DNA from 3 places in the Massilia genomosp. 1 genome. Region 3 is predicted to be linked to each of the others. Evidence: riboswitches for the same ligand, from Rfam matches in the RefSeq annotation. Region 3 holds a riboswitch; each other region holds the start of a gene.
What was found. Region 3 has a riboswitch for cobalamin ahead of F1735_RS24765 (TonB-dependent receptor plug domain-containing protein). Riboswitches for the same ligand answer to the same signal wherever they lie in the genome.

Region 1: it holds a riboswitch for cobalamin, as region 3 does, so the genes downstream of both, F1735_RS21430 (CbtB domain-containing protein) here and F1735_RS24765 (TonB-dependent receptor plug domain-containing protein) in region 3, are expected to answer to the same signal.
Region 2: it holds a riboswitch for cobalamin, as region 3 does, so the genes downstream of both, F1735_RS30620 (TonB-dependent receptor) here and F1735_RS24765 (TonB-dependent receptor plug domain-containing protein) in region 3, are expected to answer to the same signal.

Annotation. Positions count from the first base shown of each region.
Region 1 covers NZ_WHJF01000063.1:23,033-36,360, reverse strand. The annotation lists gene F1735_RS21465 (DUF2138 family protein) at 1-737, shown strand, start outside; gene F1735_RS21460 (DUF1175 family protein) at 734-1,402, shown strand; gene F1735_RS21455 (alpha-2-macroglobulin family protein) at 1,399-5,988, shown strand; gene F1735_RS21450 (DUF2300 domain-containing protein) at 5,988-7,685, shown strand; gene F1735_RS21445 (YfaP family protein) at 7,703-8,455, shown strand; gene F1735_RS21440 (hypothetical protein) at 8,586-8,951, shown strand; gene F1735_RS21435 (hypothetical protein) at 9,019-9,387, shown strand; cobalamin riboswitch at 9,466-9,690, shown strand; gene F1735_RS21430 (CbtB domain-containing protein) at 9,841-10,038, shown strand; gene F1735_RS21425 (CbtA family protein) at 10,029-10,793, shown strand; gene F1735_RS21420 ((2Fe-2S) ferredoxin domain-containing protein) at 10,797-11,132, shown strand; gene F1735_RS21415 (cobaltochelatase subunit CobN) at 11,122-13,328, shown strand, end outside.
Region 2 covers NZ_WHJF01000146.1:194-5,397, reverse strand. The annotation lists gene F1735_RS30620 (TonB-dependent receptor) at 360-2,459, opposite strand; cobalamin riboswitch at 2,645-2,862, opposite strand; gene F1735_RS30615 (SGNH/GDSL hydrolase family protein) at 3,108-4,196, shown strand; gene F1735_RS30610 (hypothetical protein) at 4,214-4,882, shown strand; gene F1735_RS30605 (hypothetical protein) at 4,854-5,072, opposite strand.
Region 3 covers NZ_WHJF01000084.1:16,302-29,629, forward strand. The annotation lists gene cobO (cob(I)yrinic acid a,c-diamide adenosyltransferase) at 1-539, opposite strand, end outside; gene F1735_RS24755 (ABC transporter ATP-binding protein) at 536-1,309, opposite strand; gene F1735_RS24760 (FecCD family ABC transporter permease) at 1,309-2,334, opposite strand; gene F1735_RS24765 (TonB-dependent receptor plug domain-containing protein) at 2,383-4,266, opposite strand; cobalamin riboswitch at 4,349-4,580, opposite strand; gene F1735_RS24770 (histidine phosphatase family protein) at 4,575-5,120, opposite strand; gene F1735_RS24775 (adenosylcobinamide-GDP ribazoletransferase) at 5,122-5,913, opposite strand; gene cobT (nicotinate-nucleotide--dimethylbenzimidazole phosphoribosyltransferase) at 5,923-6,957, opposite strand; gene F1735_RS24785 (DUF2868 domain-containing protein) at 7,131-8,609, shown strand; gene F1735_RS24790 (DUF3482 domain-containing protein) at 8,606-10,060, shown strand; gene F1735_RS24795 (TonB-dependent receptor family protein) at 10,193-12,313, opposite strand; gene adh (aldehyde dehydrogenase) at 12,537-13,328, shown strand, end outside.

The DNA.
Region 1 (13,328 bases), on a different contig from region 3:
ACGCCGGCAAGCTGGCCGCCGGCGGCTACGACAACCGCGCCCTGTGGCCGGTGCTGCCGCATAATCCGGCCGCCTGCTTCGCCTTGCCCGCGGATTGGGCCGCCATGAAGACGGTGCTGGGCGACGTCGACGCATCGTCCAACGTGGCGCCCCTGTCCGAACAGTTGACGGGACCAGCGGCGGTCTGCTGGTACGGCACGTCGCGCCTGTACACGCCGCTGGTGGTGGCCACCCGCAAGGCGGGCGGCGGCGACGAACTGTATGGCGCGCTGTTCACGGCCGCCATCGGCAACAAGAAAAGCGGTGCGGTGCAAAAAACGGCCGGCCCGAACGGCGCCACGCTGTGGCAGCGCGAAGTCGCCACCGGCATCGGTCCCCAGCATCCGACCCTGGCGGTGAGCGGCCAGACCGTGCTGTTTTCGCCAGACCGCAAGCTGGTCGAACAGGCGCTCGCGGTCGCCCGCAAGCAGGCCCCGGCGATCGCCGACCGCCTGAGCGATTCCTCGCGCACGGTGGGCCTGATCGCGCCGTCCGCGCTGGCCGAGTTGATCCGCAAGGAAGCCTTCGACGCGCTGCCGTCCGCGCGCGAGCCGGTGCTGCGCGCCGCCGCCGATGCGCACCTGGTGCCGCGCCTGAACGCGCTCAAAAAATATCCGCCATACCGGCTCGTGCTCAAGTCGCTGCCCGCCAGTGGCGTGAGCTGGCAGCAGGTCGAGTGGCAGGCGATCGATAAATGATGGCAGTCACCCGCCGTCGCCTGTTGGGCCTCGCCGCCGGCTGCGCCGTGCTGCCGTGGGCGCGCGCGCTTACCGGCGCCCCGGCCGCCGTCATGCCCGCCTGCCTGTCGAAGGCGCAGAGCCGCGCCTTCCAGGCGTGGATGCTGCGCATCGTGAACGCGCAGATGGAGCAGGGCCCGTCGCCGCGCTGGCAGCACCGCGACTGCGCCGGCCTGGTGCGCTTTGCCGTGAACGAGGCGCTGACCGTGCATGACGCCAGGTGGATGCGCGCCAACGGCATCGGCAGCGATGGCCAGCTGCCTCCCGAACTCGAACTGACGCCGGCCCAGCAAGTGCTGCGCAACCGCTGGGTGCAGACCGGCGGCACGGTCGGCCATTATGTGTCGGCCATCGGCCTGGTGCAGAACAACAGCCGCTTCATCGGGCGCGACGTCAATCAGGCGCAGCCCGGCGACCTGCTGTTTTTCGACCAGGGCGACGAACATCACCTGATGGTCTGGATGGGCGCGCGCATCGCGTACCACACCGGCACCGTCACACCGAACGACAACGGACTGCGTACCGTTGATGTCCCACAACTCAAAACCTGGAAGGACACGCGGTGGCAACCAGCGGTCGACAATCCCAATTTCGCCGGCATGTTCCGGCTGGCGTTTTTAACATGAACAATCCAATCACACGCGTCATGGCGCTGCTGGTGCTGCTGTGTACCCTGCAACCGGCGCTGGCGCCGGCCCAGGAGGCCGAGGCGGTCGAGGTCCAGGCCAAGCCCGCCGCGGCCGGCGCCGCGCCGTCCGGCACCAATTACACCAGCTTCAAGGGCGAACCGTTCTTCCTGCTGTCCGACGCGGCCTACGGCAGCGGCGAAGTGGCCAAGGTGCGCCTGGAAGTGCCGGGGCGCGATATGGCGCGCTCCAACCTGGAGGAGTACGGGGGCGTCGATGTGCTGGTGTACCGCGTGCCCGAGCCGCTCGAGTTCCTGAAAAAGCAGCGCAACCTGCACCGCGTGCAGGTGGCCGGCAATTACAAGGGCGAGGGCTTGCTCAACACCCTGACCATGCTGTGGGACCGCTGGTGGAAGCAGTCGCGCATGGCCTGGCGCAAGCTGTTTTCGAACGATGCGCGCGAGGCGGTCACCAGCGCCCAGCCCAAGCTGGCCACCAGCGAGTCGATCACGCGCCCGGTGCCGTTCCGCCAGCAGCCGCAGTACGAGCCGCTCAAGGGCTACGATCTGGTCGACCGCTTCCGCTATCCGGTCTGGAAGGCGCAGATCGTCACGCCGCCGGCCGGCATCAAGATGGAAGGCTCGAGCAGCGAATTTATGGCCACCAGCGCCGGCAACGTGATGATCCCGATCGGCCAGCGCAAACCGGGCCTGTACCTGGTCGAGGCGATCATCGGCGAGCACCGCGCCACCACCCTGGTGTTCGTGTCGGACACGATGGCCATTACCAAGGTGTCCGCCAACCAGATGCTGGTGTGGGCAGCGCGGCGCGACAACGGCGCCGCGGTGCCGGACGTCGACGTCACCTGGACCGACGGTAGCGGCGTGCTGCAATCGGGCCGCACCGGCGCCAATGGCGTGGTCTCGCTCGATCGCGGCAGCCCTGAGCACACCTATGTGATGGGGGAAGACCGCAGCGGTGGCGTGTTCGTGTCCGAGAATTTTTACTACGACAGCGAAATCTATAACACCAAGGTGTATGCCGTTACCGACCGTCCGCTGTACCGGCCGGGCGACGAAGTCAACGTCAAGTTCATCGGCCGCGAATTTACCGGCGCGCGCGCGTCGCAGGCGGCCGTGACGGCGCCGCTGGCGCTGACCGTGTTCGATCCGAACGGCACGCCGCTGCTGACGCAGTCGCTGCAACTGACCGGGGAAACCGGCAGCGATACGCGCTTCCGCCTGCCCGACAACGCCGGCGCCGGCGGCTACGAACTGCGCTTCACCTACCGCGACACCCAATACGGCGCCGCCTTCCGCGTGGCCGACTACGTCAAGCCGCATTTCGAGATCAACCTGGTCCCGGCCAAGGCCGACTTCAAGACCGGCGAAGACGTCAAGGGCCGCATCGAACTGCGCTACCCGGACGGCACGCCGGTCGCCAAGGCCAGCCTGTCGTTGACCCTGCGCGCCCAGAAGAACGCCATGGTCGAAGGCGAATTGCGCTACAGCGGCGCGTTCCCGGTCGAATTGAAGACCCAGGAACTGGTCAGCGACGGCAAGGGCAATGTCGATTTCGTCCTGCCGCAGGCCAAGGACCCGTCGCGCTACATCCTCACCGTGCTGGCCTCGGATGGCGCGGCCTACCGCGTCAAGAGTACGCGCGAACTGATGATCGAGCGTTCGGCCAGCCAGTACACGCTCAAGGCGCAGCGGCGCTTCTCCGCGCCCGGCGAAACGGTGCGCTTCGACGTTGCGGCCGAGGCCACGGCGGGCGCCAAGCCGGTGCGCTGGGAGATGATCCAGTTAGAGAAGCAGACCAGGACCGAGGGCGTGTTCGACGCGTCCAGGCCGACCTGGGATGTCAACTTCCCGGCATCGGGTTCGTATCAACTAAGCCTGCGCGACGCCCAGAACAACCTGGTCGGCGGCACCAGCCACTGGGTCAGCGGCCAGGGCCTGGCCGCCACGCCGGGCAGCATCGAGATCGTGCTTGACCATGAACGTTACCGCGCCGGCGACACCGCCGAAGCGCTGATCACCTTCGCCGACCCGGTCGACCAGGCCTTGCTGACGCTTGAACGCGACAAGGTCGAACAGCTTGGCCTGCTCAGCGCCGGCGCCGACTGGATCAAGCCGGTGCGCGTGGCGCCGAACCAGTGGCGCGTGAGGATTCCCATCAAGGACGACTACGGCCCGAACATCACGTTCTCGGTGGCGTACACGCGCAAGGGCGACTTCGTGTTCCAGAACGCCGGCATCCAGATCGTCGAGCCGCGCATCGCGCTGCAGTTCAAGACCGACAAGGAAGTCTACCAGCCGGGCGAGAAGGTCACCATCGACGTCACCGCGCGGATGGACGGCAAACCGGTATCGACCCTGGTCACGCTGGGCGTGGTCGACGAAATGATCTACGTGCTGCAGCCGGAGATCGCGCCCGATATCGGCGACTTTTTCTATCACCCGCGCCGCAACAACGTGCGCACCACCGCCAGCCTGTCGTTCATCAGCTACGACCTGGCCGCCGGGCGCAGCGCCGGCGCCCCGGCGCGCCATAACTACAACGAGCGTGGCGTCAAGGTGCTGGAACGCCCGCGTCGCGACAATGTCGACACCGCCTTGTGGGCGCCCGCGCTCAAGACCGATGCCGACGGCCGCGCGCGCGTCACCTTCACCATGCCCGACGCGCTGACGCGCTGGCGCATCACCGGCCGCGCCATGGATGCGCAGGGGCGGGTCGGCCAGCACAGCGGCTATCTGCGCTCGGACAAGAACTTCTTCGCCAAGTGGACCGCGCCGGACTGGATGCGCGTGGGCGACGCGCCGCAGGCGTCGGTGGCGGTGTTCAACCAGACCGCCAGCGACCAGCCTGTTGAAGTAAGCCTTACCGCCGGCGCCGTCGTCAAGACCGAGAAGATCACCGCCCGCCGTGGCGTGAACTATGTGCAGTTTCCGCTGCCGGCCTACAGTGGCCCGATGCGCCTCGAAGTCAAACAGGACGGCAAGCTGGTCGACGCGCTCGACACCGAGGTGCAGGCATTGCCGGCCGCCTGGAACAGCCCGCGCACCCTGAGCGTGCCGCTGAGTGGCGTTAGCGTGCCGCTCACGCTGCCGGCGGACGCGCGCAATATCCGCGTGTCGTTCGCCAGCGGCGCGGCCAGCCACTTCGCGCGCATCGCCGACGACCTGATCGAGTATCCCTACGGTTGCGTGGAACAGACATCGAGCCGCCTGATTCCGCTGGCGCTCGGATTGCAGAACCTCGGCCCGGAAGCCGGCCCGGTGCAACTGCGCCTCTTGAACACCTTGCAGGCGCAGCGCCTGCGCCTGGTGTCGATGGCCGGTCCGGAAGCGCAATTCGGCTGGTGGGGCAATGCCACCGCCGGCAATTCGCTGATGACGGCCTACGCCTATTACGCCGACTGGTACGCGGCGCGCGCGCTGCGCATCGAGATGCCGCCCGAGCACTGGCAAGGTTTGCTGGCCATGTACGGCAAGGAAGGCCTGAAAGAACCGGTGCTGCACCGTGCGCTGACCCTGTGGCTGGCGCAGGAAATGGGCTTGCCGGTCAAGACGCTCGCTTCCGGCCTGGCCGACGAACTGGCCAAGACCAAACTTGACGCCAAGCCGGCCGCGCTGGCGCCGACCAGCAGCATGCTGCTCACCGCCGAAAGCGGCAACTCGCAGGCGCTGACCCTGGCCCTGCTGTCGGTGATCGCCGCCAACGATGGCGTGGCGCTCGCACCCGAACTGCAGGAGCAAGCCGGCGCCGCGTGGACCACCTTGCGCGCCAACCCGGCGCCACTGGCGCAAGCCTTGCTGATGCTGGGCGGGCAGCTGCCGGCCAGCCAGGCCGACGCCGTGCTGGGCGCGGTGCGCTCCGACATGGCGACCCTGGACCGCGCGCTGACCTTGGTGTGGGTGCAGAAGAAGCTGGGCGGCCCGCCGGCCGCAAAAGACCCCGGCGTTACGCTTGCCGGCACCTGGCAGAAATCGGCCAGCCCGCTCGGCCAGGCCTTGTTCCGCTGGCAGCCTGTAAAGGGTGTACCGACCCAGTTGCAACTGGCCGAAGCCGCGCCGGAGAACACGGTGGCCATCATCGAGTACGACAGCCGCGAAGCGGAAACGCATACGCTGCCGGTCAAGATCGAACGGCGCCTGATGCGCATGGAGCAGAAGGACAAGACCTTCAGCCCCGTGCCCGTGAAAAACGGCGAGGCGTTGCGCACCGACGCGCTGTACCTGGACGAAATCACGCTCACGCCGGCGGCCGGCGCGAAGTACCGCTATGGCTTGCTCGACGTGGCGCTGCCGCCCGGCGCCTCGGTCGAGGCGACCACCTGGGGCATGACGCTGGCCGGCGAGAAAAAGGAAGCGCTGGAAGCTGCGCGTCATGAATCGCGCCGCGAAGGCTACGTGGTGCCGGTCGAGCCGCTGGCCGAACCGCTGCGCGTGCGTCATCTGCTGCGCTTTGCGCAAAAAGGCAGTTACGTGCTGCCGCCGGCGCGCTACTACCGCATGTACCAGCCCGAGAACAAGGCGCTGGAAGGCGAGGGCAAGACCATGCGCACCTTGCAGGTCGAATAATGCCGGCATGGCGGTCAAGCCGATGCGCATTGGCGCTGGCGCTGTGCGCACCGCTGGCGCAGGCGGCCACGCTCGATGTGGCGTGGTGGCGCGACGGCCAGCTCAGCGCGCTGCAGCTCGACGACAAGGGTGGCAGCAGGCGCGCGCCCTTCGACGGCGCGCGCCAGGTGCCGCTGGGCAGCCTGTGGAAGCTGTTCGTGTATGTGTATGCGATCGACAAGAAAGTACCGACCCCGGACTACACCTGCGGCGGCCAAAAGAACGAGGAAGTGTACTGCTGCACCGCCGGCAAAAGCATCGCGCGCGACCTGGCGCTGGCGCAATCGTGCGGCCTGTTTTTCTCGCCGGCCCGGTTGATGCTGACGCGCCGCCCGTGGCGGCAGTATTGGAGCGGGCGTCTTGGGCGCGATGCGAGCGGCGAATACGACTGGCTGGCCGACCCGGCGAACCTGGCGCCGGAACGCCTGGTCAGCCTGCGCAGCCTGATGCTGGCGCTGGCCAGCATTCCGGCCGACAGCCGCAAGGACGCCGGGTCGGCGCTGCTGCACGTGGTGCTGGGCGCGCGCGGCGTCAACACCGCCAGCTGGTTCGGCAGCCGCCTGCGTGTGAAGACCTACTCGTGGCACCATCCGCAGCGCACGACCGAGCGGCTCGGCGGCGCGGCCGGCTGGCTGGCCGATGGCACCCCGCTGTGGTTCGGCGGCGCCGACACCAGCAGCCGCATCCTGGAAAAATGGGCACCGCGCCTGGCCAGTACCTTGCCGTCGGCGGCGGCGCCGCTTGATGCGGGCTGCGTGCTGGTCGATTACTTCGCGCGCTATCCGATCAAGGCGGTGGCGGCGGGGCGCAACGCCGCCGTGCCGGGACTGCTTCGCGGGCCGTACCAGGTGCGCTTCGAAAACGGCCGCAGCCTGGCGTTTTTCAGCCAGAACGACATGCTGCTGGAGCGCGATCCGCAGGGCCGGACGCGCCTGACCGGACGATTCGGGGTCAACGAGTACGTGGCGCGCGTGATCGATCGCGAGGGCGGTACCAGCGCGCCGGAGGCGGCCAAGGCGCTGGCGGTGGCGGCGCGTACCTATCTGCAGCAGAACGCGCAGTGGGCCGAGGGTTGCCAGCGCATCGCCGACAGCAGCGCTACGCAGCGCGTCGCTCCCCAGCCGGCCAGCGTGGCGGCGCGCGCCATCGCCGACTGGACCGACCAGCTGGTGCTGTCCGGCGTGAACGTGCGCTATCACGCCGAGACGGCGTCGAAGGACACCATGGCGTGGAGCCAGGCGGTGGGGCAGGCGCAGCAGGGAATGCGTTTCGACGCCATCCTGACTGCGGCCTATCCCGGCGCCGACCTGACCACGCTGTCGGGCGGCGACTCGCAGCAGTGCGTGCGCCTGCCCGGCGCGCAGGCGTGGCTGGCGCGCGAACTGCCGCAGTGGGAGCGCGTGCTGCGCAAACAGGCCGGCTACGAAACACCGGCCGAACCACCGGCGGTATGCCACCTGGTGCGCGGCGCGCCGTATTCGGAGCAGTCGCGTAACCGGATCTATCTGCGCGGCCTGGCCAGCCGCGAGGACCGCATCACCCTGGTACACGAGTTCCTGCACCTGGGCCTGCGCAAGCACCCGAGCGGGCAGGATGAAGTCCTGGTCGAACAACTGGCGCGGCGCCTGGTCGATACGCGCCTGGAAGCGCATCAATAATCCCACCACACCTGATCATGAAAATACTGTTGATATCCGCACTGCTGTTGTCCACCACCGCCCTGGCCCAGGTGAAGATCGACTCGCCCAACAGCGGCTGGCGCAATTCCAAGGGCGCCAAAGAGGCGTATTCGCAGGATGTGAATTATCCGGCGGCGTCGGTCAGCGTGCAGGAGGGGCAGAGTCCGACGGCCGAGATTCGCGGGCGCATCGCCTCCAAGGGCAAGAGCAAGCCGGCCACCCTGGTGGTCAACGGCGTGGCGATGCCGATGGCGGTGCAGGAAGACGGCAGCTTCGCGCGCCCGTACGCCTTCGGACGCGGGTCGAACAGCGTGGAAGTGCGCTCGCCCGACGGCAAGGCGCGCAACCGCACCCAGTTCCTCGATTCCTACGCCGGCAAAACCCAGTCGCGCCTGCGCGTGGTGCTGTCGTGGGACAGCGACGGCACCGATGTCGACCTGCACGTGGTCGCGCCCGACGGCGGCCACTCGTGGTACGGCAACCGGGTCATGCCCAACGGCGGCGCGCTCGATGTCGACGTCACCACCGGTTATGGCCCGGAGATCTTTTCCAGCGCCGCGCCGCCGAAGGGGAACTACCACGTCTATGTGAACTATTACGGGGCTGGCCAGGACAGCGGCATCCTGACGGTGGCGCAGGTGGCGATCATCACCAACGAAAATTCACCGAACGAGCGCCAGGAAGTGGTGCGCGTGCCATTGCGCGCGCCGGGTGAACTGACCTTGGTCAAGTCGTTCGTGTTTCCTTGACCTGCGCTCCGAAAACAACGCCCTTCATCGGCGCTTTGACAGTTTTTGAAAGGCATGTAAAACTGTCGTCAGGAAATACGATCCTGGCTGCGTACCGACCGCGCCAGTCTTATGACGAATTGGAGTGCAAGTGAGTACTGCAGCATGGATCTACGATGCCAGCATCGTTATCAGGAACGCCCGGCAACCGGAGGCGTTCAACGCGATTCGCACATCGTTCGAAGGATGCGACTCCTTTTTCGCCGAACGCGCACGCGCCGAACGCGACTTCCCGGCTTTCCTTGAATCGATCGGCTTCACCAGCCAGCGCCAGGAAGGCGCGCTGCTGATTGACGGCGGCGATATCGAGATCATCACCAACTGGCTGATTCGCCTGTTCGACACGCTCGGACCCTTCGTCGAACCGGGCGGTGTGCTGGAGATCCGCGACGAAGAAGGCGAGCAGATGACGTTCTGCTACGACGGCAAGCAGATGGACATCGAATTCAGCGAGTAATGTAAGGCGGCGGCGCGCCGCTTCATGCTACATTGGCACCCCATCAATTTTGCAGGAGTGCCGCGTCATGCCACCGAATCCCGACATCGCCTCAATCCGCGCCGACCTGCTCGACGAGATGGCTGCCTATATGGCGCGCTGCGCCGAAGACCCGGACAACGAGCCCCCGTACGGCAAGGCCGAAATCGCCGCGTGTGCGAATATCCTCGATGCATACGCCGCCGCCATCGACAAGCTCCCCAAGCCTGCCGACCATGCAGCGATCATGAAAGAAGTTGAACGCGTCGTCGTGGCCCTCAACGAGTTCGATGAACGCGCCGGCGGCGTGATCGAGACCGAAGAGCGCGAAAAACTGTGCGACATCATCTACCTGGTTGCCAAGGACGCCGGCCTGCAAGCCGACCAAGACATCACCGAACAATGGCGCGACTGGTAAATACAGGCACTGCGACACGCACTGCGACGCGCACCTCGCGCGCAACCTTGCAATTTATATAGTCCAGACCTATACTTCGCCGGTAGTCAAGCTTCTGGTTCTGGCAAACAATCGTTTGCCGGATTAAATGGGAAGCCGGTGCGCTCCTTCACGGAGCAAAGCCGGCGCTGCCCCCGCAACGGTAAGCGAGTCAAGGATGTGCATCACGCCACTGTGCAAAGCATGGGAAGGCGCATATCCCGGAAGTGGGCTTCGGCCCCGCCACTCGCCAGCCCGGAAACCAGCCGAAGCGGTAAGTCGTTTGTATCGCGGAGGGCGATCCAGGTGGATCGCTGCGTACCGCACCCATCTCAGGTTCCTTCTCCCCTTGCAAGCCCCCGGTTGCCGGCCTTGGCAAGACGCGCGCGTCTGCATTGGACTGGCTCTATGCGCAGTGCTTTTGGAAGGAATGCCATGTCGTCGATCCGCAGCGTCACCCCCACCTTTGACGAACAAGTCCCGTTTACCGCCATCAAGGAGCGCATCGTGCAAGCCATGTGCGCCGCCAGCCTTGGCGCCGTGCTGCTGTTCGGCGCCGGCTTCGCCTCGATGGAAACGCTGCACAACGCGGCGCACGACAGCCGCCACTCGGCCGGCTTTCCATGCCACTGATTCGCAGCGCGCCCGCAACGGGCCTGGGCACCTTTAACCGCATCCTCGCCAGCGCGGCGGCGGCCGGCATTCTCGCCGGCCTTCTGCTGACCGGCGTGCAACAGGTGCAAGTGGCGCCCATCATCCTGCAGGCCGAGGTGTTCGAAAGCGCCGCGCCCGTAGCGCTGGAAGTGGCGGCGCCGCACAGTCACGCCGACGCCACGCCGCACGAGCATGCGGACAATGGTGCCCACGAAAGCGCGCATGAACACGGCGGCTGGCAGCCGGACGACGGTCTTGAACGCACCTTCTACACGGCGCTGGCCAATATCAGCGCCGGCGTCGGTTTTGCGCTGCTGCTGGCGGCGGCCATCAGCCTGCACGGCCGTGCAAGCGGCTGGCGCGCGGGCCTGTTGTGGGGCGCGGCCGGCTACACGGCGTTCTTTGTCGCGCCCTCGATCGGCTTGCCGCCCGAGCTGCCGGGCACCGTCGCCGCGCCGCTGCTGGCGCGCCAGCTCTGGTGGACCGCCACCGTCGCGGCCAGTGCCGGCGGCCTGGCGCTGGTGGTCTTCGCCAAAAACTGGCCGCTCAAGATCGCCGGCGCCTTGCTGCTGTTCGTGCCGCACCTGGTCGGATCGCCGCAGCCGGCGGTCCATTCGAGCAGTGCGCCGCCCGAGCTGGCACGCAGCTTCCTGTACGCGACCTTGCTCGCCAATGCCGCCTTCTGGCTGGCCATGGGCGCGCTGTCGGGCTACTTCTACAAGAAGTTCGGCTGACCGATGCGCACCCACGACCGGCACGTGTTCATGTGCGTCGGCCCGCGCTGCACCGAAAACGGCGTGCAGGCGCAGGCCGTGTTCGAGCATATGGGGCGCGAGATCGATGCGCGCCCGGACTTGTGCGTCAAGCGCACCCGCACCCACTGCATGGTCGCGTGCCGCAATGAAGGGCCGATCGTGGTGGTGTATCCCGAAGGCGTGTGGTACCGGCGCGTCGATGAAGCGGCGGCCGCGCGCATCGTCAGCGAGCACCTGATTGGCGGCACTGAAGTGACCGACCTGATTTTCCATCGCATCGGCGAAGGCGACACACTCGTGGCGGACAATGACACCTGATTTTCCTCAAGGCCCGGGGCCCATCGCGCTGCTTACCCACGCATCGAACGACCTGACGGTCCTGCACCACGCCGTAAGCCAGTTGCCGCCCGAGTTCGGCGCGGTGGCGGGCGTGAACCTGCAAGGACTCGACGCTGACGGCGCTACGGCGCTGCTCACGCGCGAGGTGCAGGGCGCGCGCATCATCATCTTGCGCGTCCTCGGACGACTCGGCAGCGTCCCTGGTTTTGCCGACCTGGTCAGTCATGCGCGCCGCACCGGCCAGCACCTGATCGCCATCAGCGGCACCGGCGAGCCCGATCCGGAGCTGGCCGCGGTATCGACCGTCGCAGCGGACGTGCTGCAACAGACACTGAACTACTTCCATTGCGGCGGCAGCGGCAACCTGGCGCAGTTGCTGCGCTATTTGTCTGACCACCTGCTGCTGACCGGATTCGGGTACGAAAGCGCGCTGGCGCTGCCGGAACACGGCATTTATCATCCCGACCTGGCGCAGGGCGCCGCCATCGACGACTGGCTGGCGCTGCGCAATGCCGGCGCGCCGAGCGCCGGCATTGTGTTCTACCGCGCGCATTGGATGAGCGGGAACACGCGCTTCATCGACGCGCTGCTGGGCGCCCTGGAAAAGCGCGGCATGAACGTGCTGCCGGTGTTTACGTCGTCCTTGCGCAGCGGCGCCGGCGGCGCTGGCGCGCTGCCGGACGCGCTGCGCTACTTCAGCGACGCGCGCGGGGTGCATATCGACGTATTGATCAACACGACATCGTTCGCGATGGGCGAGATTACGCCTGGCGGCCCCACGCCGGCCGGCTGGTCGGTGGGCGTGCTGGAAACGCTGAACGTGCCGGTGCTGCAAGCGATCACCAGCGGCATGACCCTGCCGCAGTGGGAGCAGTCCGCGCGCGGCCTCAATCCGCTCGATACCGCGATGAACGTGGTGCTGCCCGAATTCGACGGGCGCATCATCACCGCGCCGGTGTCGTTCAAGTCGCGCGCCGCCGGCCTGCAGGGCGACGCGGTCGACTACGAGCCGGTGCCGGACCGGGTGGCGCGCGTGGCCGGCATCGCCGCGCGCTTTGCACGCCTCAAGCACGTGCCCAACGCCGAGAAGCGCGTGGCCTTCATGTTCACCAATTCGAGCAGCAAGGCGTCCCAGATCGGCAATGCGGTCGGGCTGGACGCCCCGGCTTCGCTGATGCGCATCCTGGACGCCATGCGCGATGCCGGCTACGACGTCGGCCAGCCGCCCGCCGACGGCACGACGCTGATCCACGACCTGGTCGCGCGCTGTTCCTACGACCAGATTTACGTGACCACCGAGCAGTTGCGCAACGCCGCCGGCCGCGTGCCCGCCGCGCTGTACGCGCAATGGTTTGCCGAGCTCACGCCCGACATGCAGGAGAAAATGAGCGGTCAGTGGGGCGCGGCGCCGGGCGAAGCGTATGTGTGCGACGGCCACCTGGCGCTGGCCGGTATCGAATTGGGCAATACCTTCGTCGCGTTGCAACCGCCGCGCGGCTACGGCATGGACCCGGACGCGATCTATCACCAGAGCGACCTGCCGCCGACCCACCACTATTACGCGCTGTACCGCTGGCTGCGCGATGTCTGGCGCGCCGACGCCATCGTCCACGTCGGCAAGCACGGCACGATGGAATGGCTGCCCGGTAAAGGCGTGGGCCTGTCGCAGAACTGCTTCCCGGACGCCTTGCTGGGCGACTTGCCGCTGTTTTACCCGTTCATCATCAACGATCCGGGTGAAGGTTCGCAGGCCAAGCGGCGCGCGCACGCGGTCGTGGTCGACCACCTGACGCCGCCGATGACCACCGCCGACACGTACGGCGCGCTGGCGCAGCTCACGCAACTGGTCGACGAGTATTATCAGGTCGAAGTGCTGGACCCGGCCAAGCTGCCGCTGTTGCAGCAGCAGATCTGGGAACTGGTCAAGCAGACCAACCTGAATGCCGACCTGCAGGCGCGCCTGCTGCACCACGATCATGATCACGACCACGATCATGGACACGGCCATCACCACCATCACGACCATGATCACGATCACGGCCACGACCATCACCACGAAGAGGACGGCGAGCTGCCGGCCGCGCTGGCGTCGATGGGTGGCTCCGACGTGGCCCACCTGATCGAAGATCTTGACGGCTATCTGTGCGAGCTCGGTTCTGCCCAGATCCGCGACGG
Region 2 (5,204 bases), on a different contig from region 3:
GGCTCGTCCGCGACCAGCGTGTACGCTCAGCGCGCGGCGTGATATCGGCGGACAAGCATGGTCAATCTGTGCTGCGATGGTGGCGGTGCTGCGGGCCGGAATTGCTCGGGCCCGGCTGTATGGCGCCGGCGCTTCTGTGCGCAGCATGTTTTCGAAGTGCAGGGTTTGACAATACGCAGATTCGCGTTGAACGACCAGCGCGTTCATCACGTGCGCATGGATATTCGAACAAATGTGCCGCCAATGACACACTCCGCTGTCGACGCGGCCACTAAGCGAACTCGACATTAGAGGCCGTAACGGCCCGCCGCTGCCGATGCCCGGCAGCGGCAGCTTTCACGAACCGCGCCAGGCCGGGATCAGTAGCGCCACTGGACGGTCAGTTCGGCATGGCGCCGCGCGCCCAGCAGGTACTGGCTGCCGCCGTACGACGTGCTGGCATACAGCTTGTCGGCCAGGTTGCGCAGGTTCAGCTGCACCAGCACGTGGCGGCTGGCCTGCCAGCCGACGCTCGCGTCGAGCACCGTGTAGGCCGGCAGCGCCTGGGCGTTGGCGTTGTCGATAAAACGCGCGCCGACGTAGCGCGCCCCGCTGCCGGCGCGCCAGTCGCCGCTGCGGTAGCTGAGCCACAGATTGGCCGAGGACCTGGGCGCGTCCGCCGGACGGTTGCCGGCGCGCGAGACGTTGCCGCTTTCGATCAGCTGGTCGAAAGCGGCGTCGGTATAGACCGCGTTCGCTTCCAGGCGCCAGGCCGGCGTGACGGCCACGCTGGCGCTCACTTCCACCCCGCGCGACGATTGCGCGCCGCCCTGGATCGACAGCGCCGGGTTGGCCGGGTCGCGCGTGATGATGTCGTCCTTGCGGATGCGGTACAGCGCGGCCGTCCACTCGGCCTTGCCGCCGGCCAGCGATTGCTTGACGCCCGTTTCCACCTGGCGCGAACGGGTCAGCTTGTAGCGGCTGTTGGCCAGGTTCAGCGACAACAGGCTGGTCACCGGATCGCTGCCGCTGCTGACCTGGCCGTACAGCGACGTATCCGGCGCCAGCTTCCAGCTCAGGCCCAGGCGCGCGGCGGTCGACTGCAAGGTGGCATCGAAGCCGGCCGCCCCCTGCAGGCTGGTGCGTTCGACCTGGTAGCGGTCGTGGCGCAGGCCCGCCAGCAACAGCAGGCGCTCGCTGAATCGATAAGCGTCTTCGGCGTACAGCGCATGCGTGACGGTATCGGTCGTGAAGTTCGGGCGCAAGGGATCGGGGCTGTCGAACACTCCCGGCGCAAAACCGGTCGGCGCCACGCTCGATGCGCCGCCGTAGGGGGCGTTATTGGTGTGGGTGAAATTGATGGTGGCCGCTTCCCACCCGGCCACCAGGCGGTTGGCGCCGCCGTCCCAGCGCGCCTCGAGCCGGTTGCCGGCCTGCTCCTGGTGGTGCGCGATGGCGATGTAGTCGCTGCGCTCGACCAGCTTCGCCTGGACGTCGTAGGCATAGCTCTCCACATTGCGCCAGTGGCGGCGCGCCTTCATGTAAACGAGTTCGTCGCTGACGCTGAGGGCCGGCGTGAGGCGCCACGTCAGGCGGGCCAGCGCCTTGTCGTCATCGAGGCCGATAGCGGCGTCGCCGACGTTGTAGTTCTGCCTGCGCAGCGCGCGCGCCAGGGCGCCGTCCACCAGCGGGGTGCCGAAGTAGCGCTGCGGCTTCTGCTCCAGATGGTCGAGCTGGAGCGCGAGGTCCAGCGTGGGCGCCAGCGCATACGCCAGGCTGGCCAGCACTTTGCCGTGGCGCGCATCGCCGCGTTCGATCAAGCCGTCGCTGCGGTCGGCGTAGGCGTCGATGCGGAACGCTCCGCCCTGCCCCAGCGCGCCGCTGGCGCCGACGCCGGCGCGCAGCGCGCGCCCGGCCCCGATGCCGGCCATCGCCTCGAATGCGGCGGCGCGCGTGGGCGCCTTGCGCACGGCGTTGATGGTGGCGCCGGTGGTGCCGCTGCCGTGGATCACCGAGCCCGGGCCGCGCAGCACTTCGATGTACTCGTAGCCCCACGGATCGGCGGGATAGCTTGCCGTGCCCGAGCCGACCTGCGGGCGCTGGCCGTTTTCCAGGATGGCGATGGCGCTGTTGCCGCTGAAGCCGCGCGCCGAATAGGCGATGCCGTTGCCGGGCGAGCTGATGTCGGTCAGGCCGGTGCTGCGGGTGACGGCGTCCTTGAGCTGCACGTCGCCGCGCGCTTCGATGCTGGCCGCGCCGAGCGACTCTACGCTCGCCGGCAAGTCCTGCGCCGCCCGCCCGATCCGGCTGGCGGCGCCGATCTCGCGCTTGAGGCCCAGGCCTTGGTTCGATTCCGCCTGGATGGTGATGACCGGCATCAGCGCCGCTGGCTCGGCCCGGGCGGCCGGGGTACACAGCAGTGCGATGGCGGCGACGATGGGACGGATGGGTGTGGAACAAGCGTGACTGGAAAGCATCATGGAAGCACCTGACGTAGTGAATGACCGGATCGGCCGATGGTGACGTTCGCGAACGCTTGCGCAAGCAGCATGGCACGCGCCGCCCGCCCAGGGCGAACGGAAACACGTACGCCGGCGGCGTGCGATTGCATTGGCAGAACAGAAAAAGGACGACAAAAAACAGGCAACCCCACACCCCGGGCGTTGCGCGTGCATCGTGACTGGCCGGTCTTCTGGCTCGCCGTCATCCTTCCCTGGCCTTGCCTTCCCATGCGCTGCACAGTGGCGTTCGATCAAAGTCGTCAGGCTTACAGCAGCGGGGGCTGCGCCGGACTGGCGCGAGATGAAAATCTCGTGCGTCACCGGCTTCCCGTTTCACCCTCCAGCCGACAAGCGGGAGGGCACCATCACGTATTGGGGCGCATTTTAGTGCGCGAAATGGTTTTTGTCACATCTTTCCTGCGCCAGCCAGCGGGATGGCGTGGAGATTGCCGCGCTGCCGCACTCCTGCGCATTTACAACAAACCTACCGATTTTCAATGTTTTCTGTGCAAGACGAATGGTTAATTAGCACGCTTGTGCATATTTGCAATACATTGAAGTGCCCGCGTTCAGGTTGGCCGGCATGGCATGCCTGGCGGACGGGTCCAACTAAAAAGGAGACGCTTCATGAGCATTCGCTTTCGTCGTTCTTTGCACACCTTGTTACCCTTCCTTGCACTACTCGCCCCGGCTTCCGAGGCAGCCGCCAGCACCCTGAACCAAAACGCTTCGTGGACCATCGACCGGGCCGGCACCAGCACCAAGTACCGCTCGGTGGCCTACGGCGACTCGATCTATGCCGGCTTTAACGGCTCCGTCACCAGCGCGGCCAAATACGCGGCGCCCACGGTCAACGCGGAGTATCTGTCGGGCCAGTGGGGCGCCGACGTCGAAAGCGTGCGCCGCACCAAGTCCGGCGCGGTGGCCGAGGACGTGTACAACAACAAGATCGTGGCCGAGCGCTCGTATATGCAAGCCAGTAACACGCGCGTGGTCACCTTCGAAATGTGCGGCAACGATGGTTTGCAGGCGCGCTCGGCCTTCAAGAGCCAGACCGGCACCTGCAACTACAGCGGGCTGGCCGCCGCCGAAACCAGCTGCAAGAAGTATGTGACAGCCGCGATGGACTACATCAACGCCAACGCCTACGCCGGAGTCAAGCTGAAGGTCGTCTCCAACCTGCACTATCCGGGCTATGCGGTGGACAATGTGCAAAGCACCTGCAAGGATGCGGGCACCGGCGCCACCGTCAAAATGCAGGACAAGTTCCTGCCCGCGCTGGCCAGGATGAACTTCATGATGTGCGATGTGGCGCGCCAGAAGGGCTTCCAGTGCGCGGACAATTTTGCCCAGTACATGGGGGCCGATTACGACAGCAACGGCGACGGCCGCATCGACGCCGAGGGCTTGCGCTATGTGAACGGCGAGAGCGAAGCGAGCTACGTCAACCGCCTGACCACGGCGCTGCGCTCGACCATCCGCGACGCCAACACGCACTTTGTGTCGTCGGGCAGCAGCTACGACTACATCCAGTCGGACGACACCCACCCGACCTACAACGGCAGCACCTTCAGTTCCGGCCTGTTCGGCAGCACCACCGGCAGCGGCGCGCCACGTTACACGAGCTTCAGCGGCGGCAAGAACCCGATCTGGAACCAGTACGGCCATGAGCGCATCGGCTGGGCGGTGTCGACCTACAATCCGGCCACGCCGTAAGCACAGGGCGCCGATCCGTGGACACGCCTCCGCGTTCCGGGCCGGCGCCGTCTGGCAGCGCGCAATCCGCTGCCAGCCGCGCCTGGCGGCCCTCCCGGGGCCGCGCCGTCATCGTCGTGCTGCTGGCCGTTGCCTGCGGCGCCGCGCTGTTCTATTTATGGACGCCGACCCGCGGCGGGGCCGGCGCCGCCGCGCCGATCGCGGCAGCGCCGCCGCTGCCGACGACAACGCATGCGCCGGCGGCGGGCATTGCACGCGCGCCTGTGCCTGTGCCGGCCGCGCCGGCGCGCGCCCCCGAAGGTGACGCCGACCCCACGCGCGACCTGTCGAGCTACGTCGCGCGCGGCGCCAGTCCCAGCATGGCGCAAGTCATCGAAGGCCTGCACGAGCGCGGCATCCATTCCGGCCTGGGCGCCTTTTCGCCACCGGGAACCAGTCCGCCCCTGGTCGGGCTGGCGGTGCCCGAGGATTTCGTTTTGCCGAAGGGCTATGTGCGCCATCACCAGGCCACCGATGACGGCCAGCGCATCGAAGCGGTGCTGATGTTCGCACCCGACTTCCAGTTGCGCGATGCCAGCGACAAGCCCATCGAGATGCCCAAGAACCTGGTCGTCCCGCCGGAACTGGCACCGCCCGGCTTGCCGATCCGGCGCATCGTCATTCCCCCGGCACGCCCGGAGCGCTGACCATCATGACCTTATCGACCAACGCGACAGTGCGTACCATCGCGGCCATCTTCGCCAGCGGCGCCATGGTGGCGCTGTATGCGCGCGGCGGCGCCGCCTGGCCGCTCGGTTTCGTCCTGCTGGCACCCTGGCTGCGCACGCTGGACGCCAGCCCCACCCTGGCGGCGGCCTTGCTGCGCGCCTGGCTCATGGCGCTGGCCTATACGGCGGCGGCGTTCGCCTGGTTCGGCTCCGCGCTCGGGATCTATGCGCAGGTCGGCGCGGCCACCGGGGTGGCGCTGCTGCTGCTCGCCGCCCCGCTGTTCCAGCCGCAATTCATGGT
Region 3 (13,328 bases):
ATCGCAACCAGTTCGTCCGGCGCGCCGCGCCCGGTGATGACCACATGCTGCATCCCGGGCCGGTCGAGCAGGTCGGCGATGACGGCGTGGACGTCCAGGTATTTGTACTTGAGCGCGATATTGAGTTCGTCGAACAGCACCAGCCCGATCGCCGGATCGGACAGGAAGCCCTTGGCCAGCGCCCACGCTTGCTCGGCTTTTTCGATGTCGCGTTCGCGGTTCTGGGTATCCCAGGTATAGCCTTCGCCCATCGCATGAAAACTCACTTCGTCGGGAAAACGGCGCAGGAACTTTTCTTCGCCGGTCGACATGGCGCCTTTGATGAACTGGACCACGGCCACCTTCATGCCATGCCCCATGGCGCGCACCACCATGCCGAAACCGCTCGAACTTTTGCCCTTGCCGTTGCCGGTGTTGACGATGATGATGCCGATTTCCTTCTGCGCCCCGGCGATCTTCTGGTCGATGATGGCCTTCTTGCGTTCCATGCGGACGCGGTGGCGTTCATTCAGTTCGCTGTTTGCGGTGTCGTCGATCATGCGGATTCCTCGGTTGGGATGAAAATACGGCGGCTGCCGTGGGGAAGGACTTCAATCGGGTGGCCCAGGTAGCGGCTCAGGAGCGGCGCTTGCATTACTTCGTCGACCGGGCCGGCCAGCCATTCGCCGTCGCCCATCATCAGCAATGCGTGGCTGGACGCCTGGTGCGCCAGGTTCAGGTCATGGCCGATCATGACGACCGTCTTGCCCTGCTCGCGGCACAGCTTTGCCAGCAGGCGCATCACGCTGTGCTGGTGCGCCAGGTCGAGCGCGTTGGCCGGTTCGTCCAGCAGCAGCAATGGCGTGTCCTGCGCCAGCATGGCGGCGATTGCCACGCGCTGGCGCTCGCCGCCGGACAGGGTGCGCACGTCGCGCTCGGCCAGGTCGGCCACTTCCATCGACGCCAGGGCGGCATGGGCGATGGTGTAGTCGTCGCTGCCTTCCCAGTAGCGGTTGGCGTGATAGGGATGGCGCGCCGCCAGCACGGTTTCGATGGCGCGGTAGGCAAACGCGTCGCTGCGCGATTGCGGCAAAAAGGCGCGCTGGCGCGCCAGTTCTTCGAGCGGCCAGTCCTTGAGCGCTCGCGCGCCGATGGCGATGCTGCCGCCATCGGGCTCGCGCAAGCCGGCCAGGGTGCGCATCAGCGTGCTTTTGCCGGCGCCGTTGCGACCGATGACGCACCATGACTGCCCGCTTTGCACCTGCCAGTCGAGGTTTTTCACCAAGGTGCGGCTGCCGGCGGTGAGCAGTAATTGGCGCGCTTCGATCATCATGAGCGGTTCAGCCGGTGGAGTTGGTACAAAAAGACAGGTGCGCCGATCAGCGCGGTGATCACGCCCACCGGCAGTTGCTGCGGCGCGAGCACGGTGCGCGCCAGGGTATCGGCGAGAACAAGAAAGGCGCCGCCGGCCAGGGTGGCCGCGGGGATCAGCAGGCGGTGATCGGGTCCGCAGGCGAAACGGCAGGCGTGCGGCACGATCAGGCCCACAAAACCGATGCTGCCAGCGCTGGTCACGGCGCTGGCGGTCAGCATGCCGGAGCAGAAAAACAGTCCCTTGCGCAGGGCGCTGACGCGAATGCCCAGGGTGGCGGCGGCTTCCGCGTGCAGCGCCAGCACGTTCAGCGAGCGGGCGCTGCGCAGGGCAAACATGAGGCCCACGGCCAGCACGATCCACGGCAGCGGGCGCAAAGGCGCACCGGCGATGTCGCCGATCATCCAGAAAATCATGCTGCGCAAGCGGCTTTCGGGCGCAATCGACAGCATCAAGGTCACCAGCGCAATGCAGGAGGTGGAGAGAATGGCGCCGGTCAGCAGCAGCAGCGAGGAGCCGCCTTCGGCCGCCGCGTTGCCGCGCAAGTCGCGCCGGGCCAGCATATATAAGAGCATCGAGACGGCCACCGCGCCCACGAAGGCGGCCAGGTCGACCATCCACATGGCCCACATGAACAGCAGCGCGGCCAGCGCGCCGACCGAGGCGCCGGCCGAGATGCCCAGTACATATGGCTCGGCCAGGGGATTGCGCAGCAAGGCTTGCATCATCACGCCGGCCAGCGCGAGCGCGCCGCCGGTGACAAAGGCCACCAGTGCGCGCGACAGGCGCAGGTCGAGCAGGGTGGCGGCCAGGGTCGAGGTGTCGCCTTTCGCAAGCGCCATGAGCGCGCCCGGCATCTCCGCCAGCGGGACCGGCACCGAGCCGACCATCCCGGCGATGACCAGGCTTGCCAATGCCAGCAGCGTCAGCGTCGTGATGATGACGCTGGCCCGGTGGCGCATAGTGCGAAAGAACGGATGCATGCGACTCCTGTGTGGTACTTAATTGTGCTTAACGGTCCTTAACGGTGCTTAACGGATGCCGTAGCCGATGCCGGCAAACAGCTGGCGGCCCGCAGTGGCGTAATTGCGCGCCAGTTCGTATTGTTTGTCGGCGACGTTGTTCAACCGTAGCACGGCTGACCAGTCGTGGGCAAATCGGTACGAGGCAAACAGGTTCACCAGGCCGTAGCCGGGCAGCGTGCTGCGGTTGGCCAGGTCGTCGAAGCGCTTGCCGGATACCTGCACGCCGACGCCGGCGATCAGGTTGCCCGCGTTGTACTCCACGGCGAACTTGGCGTGGCGTTTGGCGCGCCGTTGCAGGTTTTTGCCGGTGGTGTCGTCGCGCGGGTCCTGGAAGTCGAGCGAGCCGCTCATGTCGACATCGCCCAGGCGGGTGCGCGCGCCGAGGCTGACGCCTTCCAGCGTGGCGCGGTTGACATTGTAGGCGCAGCCGTTCGGGTGCGAATCGCGCTGCACCGGGCATTTGCCGGTGTTGACCAGCAGGTCGGTCAGGCGGTTGCGGTACCAGACCGCGCTCGCTTCAGTCGTGCCGTCGTTGTAGTACACGCCGCCTTCGACGTTTTTACCTTGTTCCGGCTTGTTGGTGTCGACCCCATAGCCTGGGTAATACAGTTCGTTGAAGGTCGGTGCGCGGAAACTGGTGCCGGCGCTGGCATTCACGCGCAGCGCGCGCGTAAGCTTGTAGCCGTAGCCGATGCCGCCGGTGGTCTTGTCGCCGTACTGGGTGCTGTCATCGCGCCGTGCGCTGGCGCTGGCCAGGTGGTTGCCGCGCTTCGCCGAGTAGGCGGCGGCGACCGAATTGGTGGCGCGGCTGGTGTTCAAGGCGCGCGTGGTGTCGGCGAACACGCTCTCCACGCGCCGTTCGAGCACCAGTTGCAGCAGGTCGCTTCCAAGGGCGAGGTCGTGCTGCATGCTGTAGGCGTGCGCGCGCGTGTCGATGCGGTTGCTGGCGCTGGCGCTGGTGAAATTGACCGATTTGTCGTCGGCCTCGGAAGCCTGCAGACTCATTTTCCAGCCGCTGGTGAACTGGTGTTTGGAAAAGACGGCGATGTTGTCCATGTTTTGCACGCTGCGCACGTCGAACGGGTTCGGGCCGGAGTCGTACTGCGACGCCAGGTGGCTGTGCAGGTACAGCAGGCCCGCTTCGTGGCCCTTGGCCAGCACGATGCCCAACTGGCCGCTGGCGCTGTCGCGCGCGTAGCCGTCGTTGTCCTGGTTATACGACGAGGCGCCCGGCTTGGTGGCCGAGAAGCCCTGGTCCTTGTCTTTCGACAGACCGAAGGCATAGTTGATGCTGTTGTCGCCTTCGCTGGCGCCGGCCACCCCGAACGTCATGGCGCGCGCCTTGTCGCTGCCCGCTTCCACGGAAGCGCTAACGGCGGCCGGGCCGGCGCCGCGCCGGGTGAAGATCTGCACCACGCCGCCGATGGCGTCGGCGCCGTACATGGTGGCCAGCGGGCCGTAGACGATTTCGACCCGGTCGATGTTCGCCAGCGGCAGGGTGGCCCAGTTGGCGATGCCGCTGGTGGACGAGCCGATGCGCACGCCGTCGACCAGCACCACGGTCTGCTTGGGGTCGCCGCCGCGGATAAACACTTGGGATGCGGTGCCCGGGCCGCCGTTACGGGTGATCTCGATGCCGCGCTGCTTTTGCAGCAGCTCGACGACGTTGCCGGCGCCGGAGCGTGCAATGTCGGTCGCGCTGATCAGCACATGGTCGCTCAGGACGTCGGAAGACGGCTGCGGCGCGCGCGCGGCGGTGATGATGACGGCAGTATTGGCAGTATTGGCAGTATTGGCGGAATCGACGGGGCTGTCGGCGAGGGCGCAAGGGGAGGTAAAAGCTAGCGCGAGCGACGTCAGGGCCGCGTGGCGTACAACAGGAAAGGTCATGACAAGTCTTCAGTGAATGCGATTGCGAGCAACCGGCCGACGTCCCCGTTGGCCAGATTGAAAAGGAGCGCGCAACTGTCGCACGTTCCCACCTGTGTTGGCCGGTATCCGGGCTGGCAAATGCGGCCGTCTCACCTTCCCATGCCAAATGCACAGTGGTCAATCGAGGCGGCTCGTCGCCATGTCAGCGACATTTGCTTACCGTTGCGGGGGCAGCACACGTTGGCCTGTATTGTCCTGTCACAGGCTTCGTGTTTCCCAGTTTAACTGCGCTCATGGACATGGGCGCGGGCACCAAAACCCGATAATTATACACAGTCGATGATGACGGTCTCGCCGTAGGCGATGGCGTGGGGACGCTGCGCCGCTTCCAGCGCCATGGCCTCGGGTTCCAGTCCGCGCGCGCGGGCCAGCAGCAGGCGGATGGCGCCGGCGTGGCAGATGACGGTGGCGGCGCTCGTGTGCGAGTGCATGCAATCGGCATAAAACGCCGACACGCGGCGCGCCATGTCGGTCACGCTTTCGCCCCCACCGGGGCGGTAGCCGGCCATGTCGGCGGCCCAGGCGTCGATGGCGGCGCGCTCAATGTCGTCCCAGCGGCGCATTTCCCAGTCGCCGAAATCGAGTTCGGCCAGGCGCGCGTCGTAGCGCACCGCTGCCCCGCCCAAGGCTTGCGCCAATCCGGCGCAGCGCCGCAGGGGGCTCGAGAACATCGGTGCGCCGGCCGGCAGGCGCTCGCGCAGGGCGGGCAGGGCCAGCGCCTGCAGATCAGGATCGACAGTCAGGTCGGTGCGCCCGTAGCACACACCTGGCGCCACCTGCGGCGCCAGGTGGCGCACCAGATACAGGCGCATGTCAGGGCCAGGCGCCGCGATGGAAAAACGCCAGCAGCGCCAGGTAGATGACCACTTCGGCCACCTGCTGCACGGCGCCCAGGCAGTCGCCGGTGTAACCGCCGATGCGGCGCAGGCACTTGGCGCCCAGCCAGCACGCCACCAGCGCGGCGCCGGCCACGCTGGCGAGCAGGGCGAGCCAGGGCAGCATGCCGGCCGTTGCCAGGGCCAGCGCGGGCACGCCGGCGCAGGCGCAGGCGATGCCGAATTCCCGGTGGCTCATATGCTGGGCCATCGGCTTGGCCTTGCCCTCGGCGCGCGCGTAGTCCATTTCCCAGATCAGGCTCACCGCCGCAAGGCGCGATAAAGGATGGGCGATGAACAGCGCGACCATGACGGCCGGTGTGGGCAGGGACCACAGCGCGGCGCACTTGAGGCCCACCGTCAGCCCCATGCCGACCGCGCCATAGGTGCCGATGCGCGAGTCCTTCATGATTTCGAGCACGCGCTCTGTGCTCAAGCCGCCGCCGAAACCGTCGCACATGTCGGCCAGGCCGTCTTCGTGGAAGGCGCCGGTCAGGTAGATGGCCGCCGCCGTCGACAATATCACCGCCACGGGAGCGGGAAAGAGCGCCGCCGCGCCGGCGTACACCGCCGCCGCCACGCTGGCCACCACCACCCCGACCAGCGGAAAATAGCGTGACGCATGGTGTAGCCAGGATGGATCGAAGCCCACCCAGCCCGGAATCGGCACGCGCGTGAAGAACTGCAGCGCGATGAAGAACAGCCGGCACTGGTGGACGATGCTGGCCATGGCTTGTATTTACGCCGACTGGCCGCTGACGCGCGCCGACTGGAAGGTGGCCATCTCGCCGAGGAAGTTGACGGCCGCGTGCAGCAGCGGCAGCGCCAGCGCGCAGCCGGTGCCTTCGCCCAGGCGCAGGCCGAGGTTCAAGAGCGGCCTGGCGTGAAAATGTTCGAGCATGCGCGCGTGGCCCGCTTCGTCCGAGCAGTGCGAGAAGACGCAGTAGTCGAGGATGGCCGGCTGCATGCGCGCCGCCACCAGCAGCGCGCTACTGACAATGAAGCCATCGATCAGCAGCACCATGCGCCGTTCGGCCGCCTTGAGCATGGCGCCGACGATCATGGCGATCTCGAAGCCGCCGAAGGTGGCCAGGATGTCGAGCGGCTCGCTCATGTCGCCATGCAGGGTCACGGCCGCCTCGATCACGCTTTGCTTGTGCAGCACGCCCTCGATTGATAAACCGGTGCCGGCGCCGACGCAGTGGGCCACCGGCACGCCGGTCAGCTTGTGCATCAGCGCGGCGGCGGCGGTGGTGTTCCCGATGCCCATTTCGCCGAAGCCGATGACATTGCCCTCCAGGTTGCCGACGATGCGCATGCCGTGCGCCAGGGCGGCGGCGCATTCGGCCCAGCTCATGGCCGCTTGCTGCGCGAAGTTGGCGGTGCCGCGTGCGACCTTGCAGTCCATGAGCGCCGCCCGCTTGCCGAAGTCGTGGTTCACGCCGGCGTCGATAATCTGCAGCGCGCAACCGTTCTGGCGCGCGAACACGTTAATCGCCGCGCCCCTGGACAGGAAGTTCTCGACCATCTGCCAGGTGACGCTTTGCGGATAGGCCGAGACGCCTTCCGCCACCACGCCGTGGTCGGCCGCGAACACCAGGATGGCCGGCTTGTGAAGCGCGACTCTGGTCGTTTGCTGGATCAGGCCGATCTGCCGGGCCAGCGTTTCGAGCGCGCCCAAACTGCCCAGCGGCTTGGTCTTGTTGTCGATCGCTTGGGCCAGTTCGCTGGCCAGCAGTGGGTCGTGGGTGGAAAGTATGTCTGGGAGGCGCATCGTGAGGAGAGATAAGAAAGTGTCAAGAAAATTCCGCGTTAAGATAGCACATCCACGCTGTCGCGTTCCTGCAAGACCAGCGCAGGGCGGCAAAGTGCGGCACAATTGGCCTGTGAATGTTGTCGTTTCATACAAGGTACCCGCAAGCGAGCTCGTAAAAGAACAGGAAAAGCATGAACGAACAGGTGGCAAGGGACGTGGTGCTGGTGCGCTCGATCGAAAGCATGGACGGCAAGCACGAGGTGCTGAGCGACGACGATCGCCTGTACGCCAGCCGCAGCGCGAAGGAACTGGCGCAGTGGCAAGCGTCCGACAGCAAGTCGGCAGTGACCACCGAGCACTTCTTGCAACAGCGCGCCGAGCAGATCCTCAAGCGCTTGGGCGAGCGTACGCCCGCGTTCGCCGCCATTGCGCGCCGTCGCGGCGGCTTCAAGGCGCTGTCGCTGGGCGTGCCGCTGCTGGCGCTGGTGCTCGGCGCGGCGGTCGACCGGATTGGCGATCCGCACCGGGTCGACTTGCTGTCGGCGCCGCTGCTGGCCATTATCGGCTGGAATATGCTGGTGTACCTGTTGTTGATGGCGTGGGTGCTGGTGCCGGCACGCAAGAACGGCTGGGTCTCGCCGGCCTTGATGCGCCGCCTGAGCGGGGCGCAATTGTCGCTGCCGCGCAAGTTACCGAACGTGCTGGCGGCCGGCTTGACCAATTTCAGCCTCCAGTGGAGCGAGCTGAGCGCCAAGCTGACGCAGGCACGCCTGGCGCGCACCATGCACCTGGCCGCCGCCATGTTTGCCGTGGGCGCGGTGCTGTCGCTGTACGCGCGCGGGTTCCTGACGCAATATGTGGCCGGCTGGGAAAGTACCTTCCTCAACGCCACGCAAGTGCATGGGGTCCTGTCGGTGCTGTTTGCGCCGGCCGTGGCCCTGTTGCCACTGGAAGGCTTCAGCATCGCCGATATCGAGGCCTTGCAATTTTCGAAAGTGCCGACCGGGGCGGGCGGGGCCAAGTGGGTGCATTTATATGGTGCGAGCTTGCTGCTGCTGGTGGTGCTGCCGCGCCTGGTGCTCGCTGGCGTGGCGCATTGGCGCGCGCAACGGATGCGCAATACATTTCCGCTGGACCTGGAACAGCCCTACTTCCGCAAGCTTAACGGCGAGGCCGGCACCAGCGCGCCGGCCCTGCTGCGCGTGCTGCCTTACAGTTACACCTTGGATGAGGCGCGCGACAAGGGCCTGGCGCAGATCGCCGTCACCCTGTTCGGCGAGCAGGCGCGGGTGATGCTGCGCCCGTCGTCCGGCTATGGCGAAGAAGCGGTTGATACCCTGCGCGACCTGAGCGTGGAGGATGCGAATGTGACGGCGACCGCCGTGCTGTTCAGCCTGGCAGCAACGCCGGAGAAGGAAAATCACGGCGCCTTTCTCGACCACCTGGTGCGCGCCTCGCAACGCGGCATTGCCGTGCTGATCGACGAATCGGCGCTGACCGAGCGCAGCGGTGCGCAAGCCGGGGCCGATGTACGGCTGGCCGAGCGCACCGCGCTGTGGCAACAGTTCTGCCAGTTCCACCGCGCCCCGGCCACCATCGTCAACCTGCTCCATCCCGAGCGCCGCCCGCTGGAGCTCGGCGCCGGTCTTAGTTTATCGAAGGCATCATGAGCGACACCCCTGTCCATATCCAGTTTGCACTGATTTCGCACACCAACAACGGCAAGACCACCCTGGCGCGCACCCTGGTCGGGGTCGATGTGGGGGAAGTGCGTGATGCCGCCCACGTGACCATCTTTGCCGAGTCGCACTTGCTGCTCAAGACAAACGAGGGCGACACCCTGCAACTGTGGGATACGCCCGGCTTCGGCGACTCGGTGCGCCTGCTCAAGCGGCTGGCCACGGCCGGCAATCCGATCGGCTGGTTCCTGCGCGAAGTGCTGGACCGCTACCGCGACCGTCCGTTCTGGCTCAGCCAGCAAGCGCTGCGCACCGCACGCGACGAGGCCGATGTGGTGCTGTACCTGGTCAACTCGTCCGAACATCCGCGCGACGCCGGCTACCTGCCGGCCGAAATGCGCATCCTGGAATGGCTGGGCAAACCGGTGGTGGTGCTGCTCAACCAGCTGGGGCCGCCCCGTCCGGCGCACGAAGAACAGCAGGAGCAAACGGCCTGGAAACAGCACCTGGACCAGTACAAGATCGTGCGCGATGTGCTGGCGCTCGATGCCTTCGCCCGCTGCTGGGTGCATGAGCGCGTCTTTTACGAGGCGGTGGGCAAGCTGGTCGAGGAGCCCAAGCAGGCCGGATACGCGCGCTTGTTTGCTCTGTGGGAAGCCAACAACCGCGAGCGTTTTGTCGAAGCGATGCGGATCACCAGCGCCCAGATCAGCAGTGCCGCGCGCGACAGCGAGCCGGTCGAGGCCGACGAGAAAACGTTCATCAAGTCAGCCATGAAAGTGGTGGGCCTGGGCAAGAGCGACCAGCAGCGGCAGGAGCGGGCCATGGGCTTGCTGGTGGAAAGGCTGAACCAGCATATCGCCGCCACCACCGGTCGCCTGCTGGCGCTGCATCAGCTCGATCCGAGCGAGGCGCCCAAGATCAACGCGCGCGTGAGCAAGAATTTCACCGTGCGCGCGCCGCTCGATCGCGCCCAGGCCGGCTTGCTGGGGGCGGTGGTGTCGGGCGCGGCGACGGGCTTGTCGGCCGACCTGATGGCGGGCGGATTGACCTTCGGGGCCGGGGCGCTGCTGGGCGGCGTGGTCGGGGCGCTGACGGCGGCCGGCGCGGCCTGGGGTTTCAATACCAGCACCGACCGCAACCGCACCACGATGCAGTTCGCCGACGATTTTTTGCAAACCTTGCTGGTCAGTAGCATCCTGCGTTATCTGGCGGTGGCGCACTTCGGGCGCGGGCGCGGCAACTTCGTGGAAGGCGAGGCGCCGGACTTCTGGCAGGCGGAAGTGGAGGGCGCGGTGGCCCGGCAGGCGGGGCGGCTGGCCGACCTGTGGCAGGCGCTGCGCAGCGAGGGCGCTGCGGGCAAGGCGGCTGCCGAGGTCGAGACGATCGCGACGGAGGTGGCGCGCGCGACCCTGGCGAAGCTGTATCCGGGGTCGATGTGAGCCGGCGCGGCTGGATGAGAATTTCTTGTTCAGCGCGAGAAAACCTGCCGGCGTGGCTCCGGCGCTGATCAGCCGCTTATGCGCCAGAGAAAAACCGGACGCCTGGCCGTAGCGCTCTTTCGACGGGCCTGATCAGAAAACGTATTGCGCGCTCACGCCCGCCAGCCAGTTGCGCTGCGGCGCCGCTTCATAAAAGCGCTTGTTGGCGTCGCCGACGATCACCGATCCCACATAGCGCCTGTCGCTCAGGTTATTGAGGCGCACGAACTGCTTGAAGCGCCATCCACCGAGTGACTGCCTGGCCTGGAAACGGGCGTTGACGATCGCGTAGCCAGGGGCGGCGATATCGGCATTGGCGTCGTCGGCATAGACCTTGCCGCTGGCGATGGTGTCGAGCGCGGCGCCGACGCCGTCGTTGCTGCTCTTCCACGCCAGCTCGCCGAACAGGTTCGCTTTCGGCACGCCCGGCAAGCGGCTGCCGGCCGCAACATTGCCGAAGCCTTGCTCGTAGGTAGCGTTCAAGGCGGTCATGGCCAGGCGGCCACTGAATCCCGCGCCAAAATTGCTGTCCAGCGAGACTTCCGCGCCCCGGCGCAAGGTTTCACTGGCATTGCGGTAACTGGTGCGTCCGCCGCCGGCAATGTCGACGACCAGCTCGTCGCTGGTTTTTACCTGGAAGACCGCCGCATTGATGCGCGTGTTGCTGCCGAGATAGGCTTTGACGCCCGTTTCCACATGCGTGCTGGTGGCGGGCTTGAGGGCGAAATTGAAGCCGGCGCCCGCACCTGAATAGAACAGCTCATTCAAGGTCGGCGCTTCGAAGCCGCGCGCCGCGCTGGCGTACACATTCACGGTTGGCGAGATTTTGTACAGCGCAGCGAGCACGGGCGTGGTGTGGCGGAAATGAACGCCGCCGCTGTCGTTGCCGTTTGTAATGAAACGATCGTCCACGCCGACTTGCATGCGGCTGTGGCGCAGGCCGGCGCTCACGACCCAGGCGCCGCCTTGCCATTCGGCTTGGGCATACGGATCGACGCTCGATACGGTATTGCTTTCATCGCGGCGCAGCGTACCCTGCAGGCCGAATTGGTTGCCGATAAAGTTCTCGTAGCCCTGGCGCTGGTCGCTGGAACGGCCGTAATCGATGCCGATGGTGGTGCTCAGCTTGCCGCCGGCGACATTGCGCACGCTGAGCCAGTTGATGTCGGCGCCGTAAAAATCACGGTCGAAATCGACCACGCCGCCGGACTGGCTGGCGGGCGTTTGCACGAATTTGGAAAACGCCTGGTACTGGATCACCTGGCGCTGGCCGCCGTACACCATCGCCCGCACGCGGTCGTCGCCCAGGCGCTGCTCGAAGGCGGCCCCGGCTTGTTTGTGGTCGATGCTTTTGCGCGTGTTGTAACGGTCGGCAATGGTGCGCTTCGGATTCTGTGTATCGGTGGCGTCGGTTTCGCCGGCGCGCGGATCGCGCTGGTAGGTGGCCCAGGTCACGCCGAGCGGATCTTGCGTGTCGTCCTGGCTCAGCGCGCTGGCGCTCAGGGTCAGCTTGCTGGTGCTGGTCGGCGCCAGCGTCAGCTTGGCAAAACCCTGGTCGCGCGTGGCGCCGCTGTGCGCACGCTCGCCGTCGGTCTGGAAGCGGGACGTGTCGATCACGTAGCCGATGCCGCCGGTCTCGCCCTGGGCGTTGACATCTGCCTTGCGCGTACCGGCGCTGCCGCCAATAAACGTGCCTTCCACGCTCGGCCGGCCCTGGCCGTCGCGCGTGAACAGCTGGACCGTGCCGCCGGCATGGTTGCCGTAGATGGCGGAAAACGGCCCGCGCAAGACTTCGATGCGCTCGGCCATGTCGAGGTTGAAAGTTGCCGCCTGTCCCTGTCCGTCCGGCATGGTGGCCGGGATGCCGTCGGCAATCAGGCGCACGCCGCGCACCCCGAAGGCCGAGCGCGCCCCGAAGCCGCGCGAGGAAATCTGCAAGTCCTGCGCGTAATTCTGGCGGTTCTGGGCCGCCAGGCCGGGCACTGCCGAGAGCGCTTCGGACGCGTTGACGCGCAGTTGGCCGTCGCGAATGCAGGCGGCGTCGAGCACGTCGATGGCTGCCGGCAAGTCGAAACTGGTGTGCTCGACCCGGCTTCCGCTGATGACGACCACATCGGCCAGCGGCGCGTCGGCCGGCGCTGCCGCTGCCATGCCGGTGGCGCCGAGCGCAAACAAGGTGGCGATCGTGTTCAGGCGAAACGGGTGCTGCGTCATGGGTTCTCCGGGGGATGTTGAGCGTCGGTACGCAATATACGCGGGCGCGATGGATCCTGCAGCGAGCCCGGATGGCTTGCGCGCGTAATGTGCGCCAGAGCACCAACGAAAGGACTAGCCTCTGGGTAGCCGTTGAAGTTTCTTTGCGTTTGCGCAGCTACTTGTTTTGATGTGCGTCTATGCTTGGATTCCCGGTACATAACCATAAAAGGAAGATGACGACATGAATCTCGCAGATATCAGCAAGCTGGGCGTAGCCAATCCGTTCAAACAACGCTACGAAAATTACATTGGTGGAAAATTTGTTGCGCCCGTTAAAGGCGAGTATTTCGGAAACATCACGCCGATCACCGGGCAGGTGTTTTGCGAGGTGGGCCGTTCGAGCGCGGAAGATATCGAGCTGGCGCTGGACGCCGCGCATGCCGCCAAGGAAGCCTGGGGCAAGACCTCGCAGGCCGAGCGCGCCAATATCCTCAACAAGATTGCCGACCGCATGGAAGAAAACCTCAGCTTGCTGGCCACGGCGGAGACGATCGATAACGGCAAGCCGATCCGCGAGACCACGGCGGCCGACATCCCGCTGGCGATCGACCATTTCCGCTACTTCGCCGGGTGCATCCGTGCGCAGGAAGGTTCGGTCGCGCAGATCGACCATGACACGTACGCGTATCACTTCCATGAGCCGCTCGGCGTGGTCGGGCAGATCATCCCGTGGAATTTTCCGATCCTGATGGCCGTCTGGAAACTGGCCCCGGCATTGGCTGCGGGCAATTGCGTGGTGTTGAAACCGGCCGAGCAGACACCGGCCTCGATCATGGTGCTGATCGAGCTGATCGGCGACCTGCTGCCGCCGGGCGTGCTCAATATTGTCAACGGTTTTGGGCTGGAGGCGGGCAAGCCCCTGGCGTCGAGCAAGCGCATCGCCAAGATCGCCTTCACCGGCGAGACCGCTACCGGCCGCCTGATCATGCAATACGCGGCGCAAAACCTGATTCCGGTCACGCTGGAACTGGGC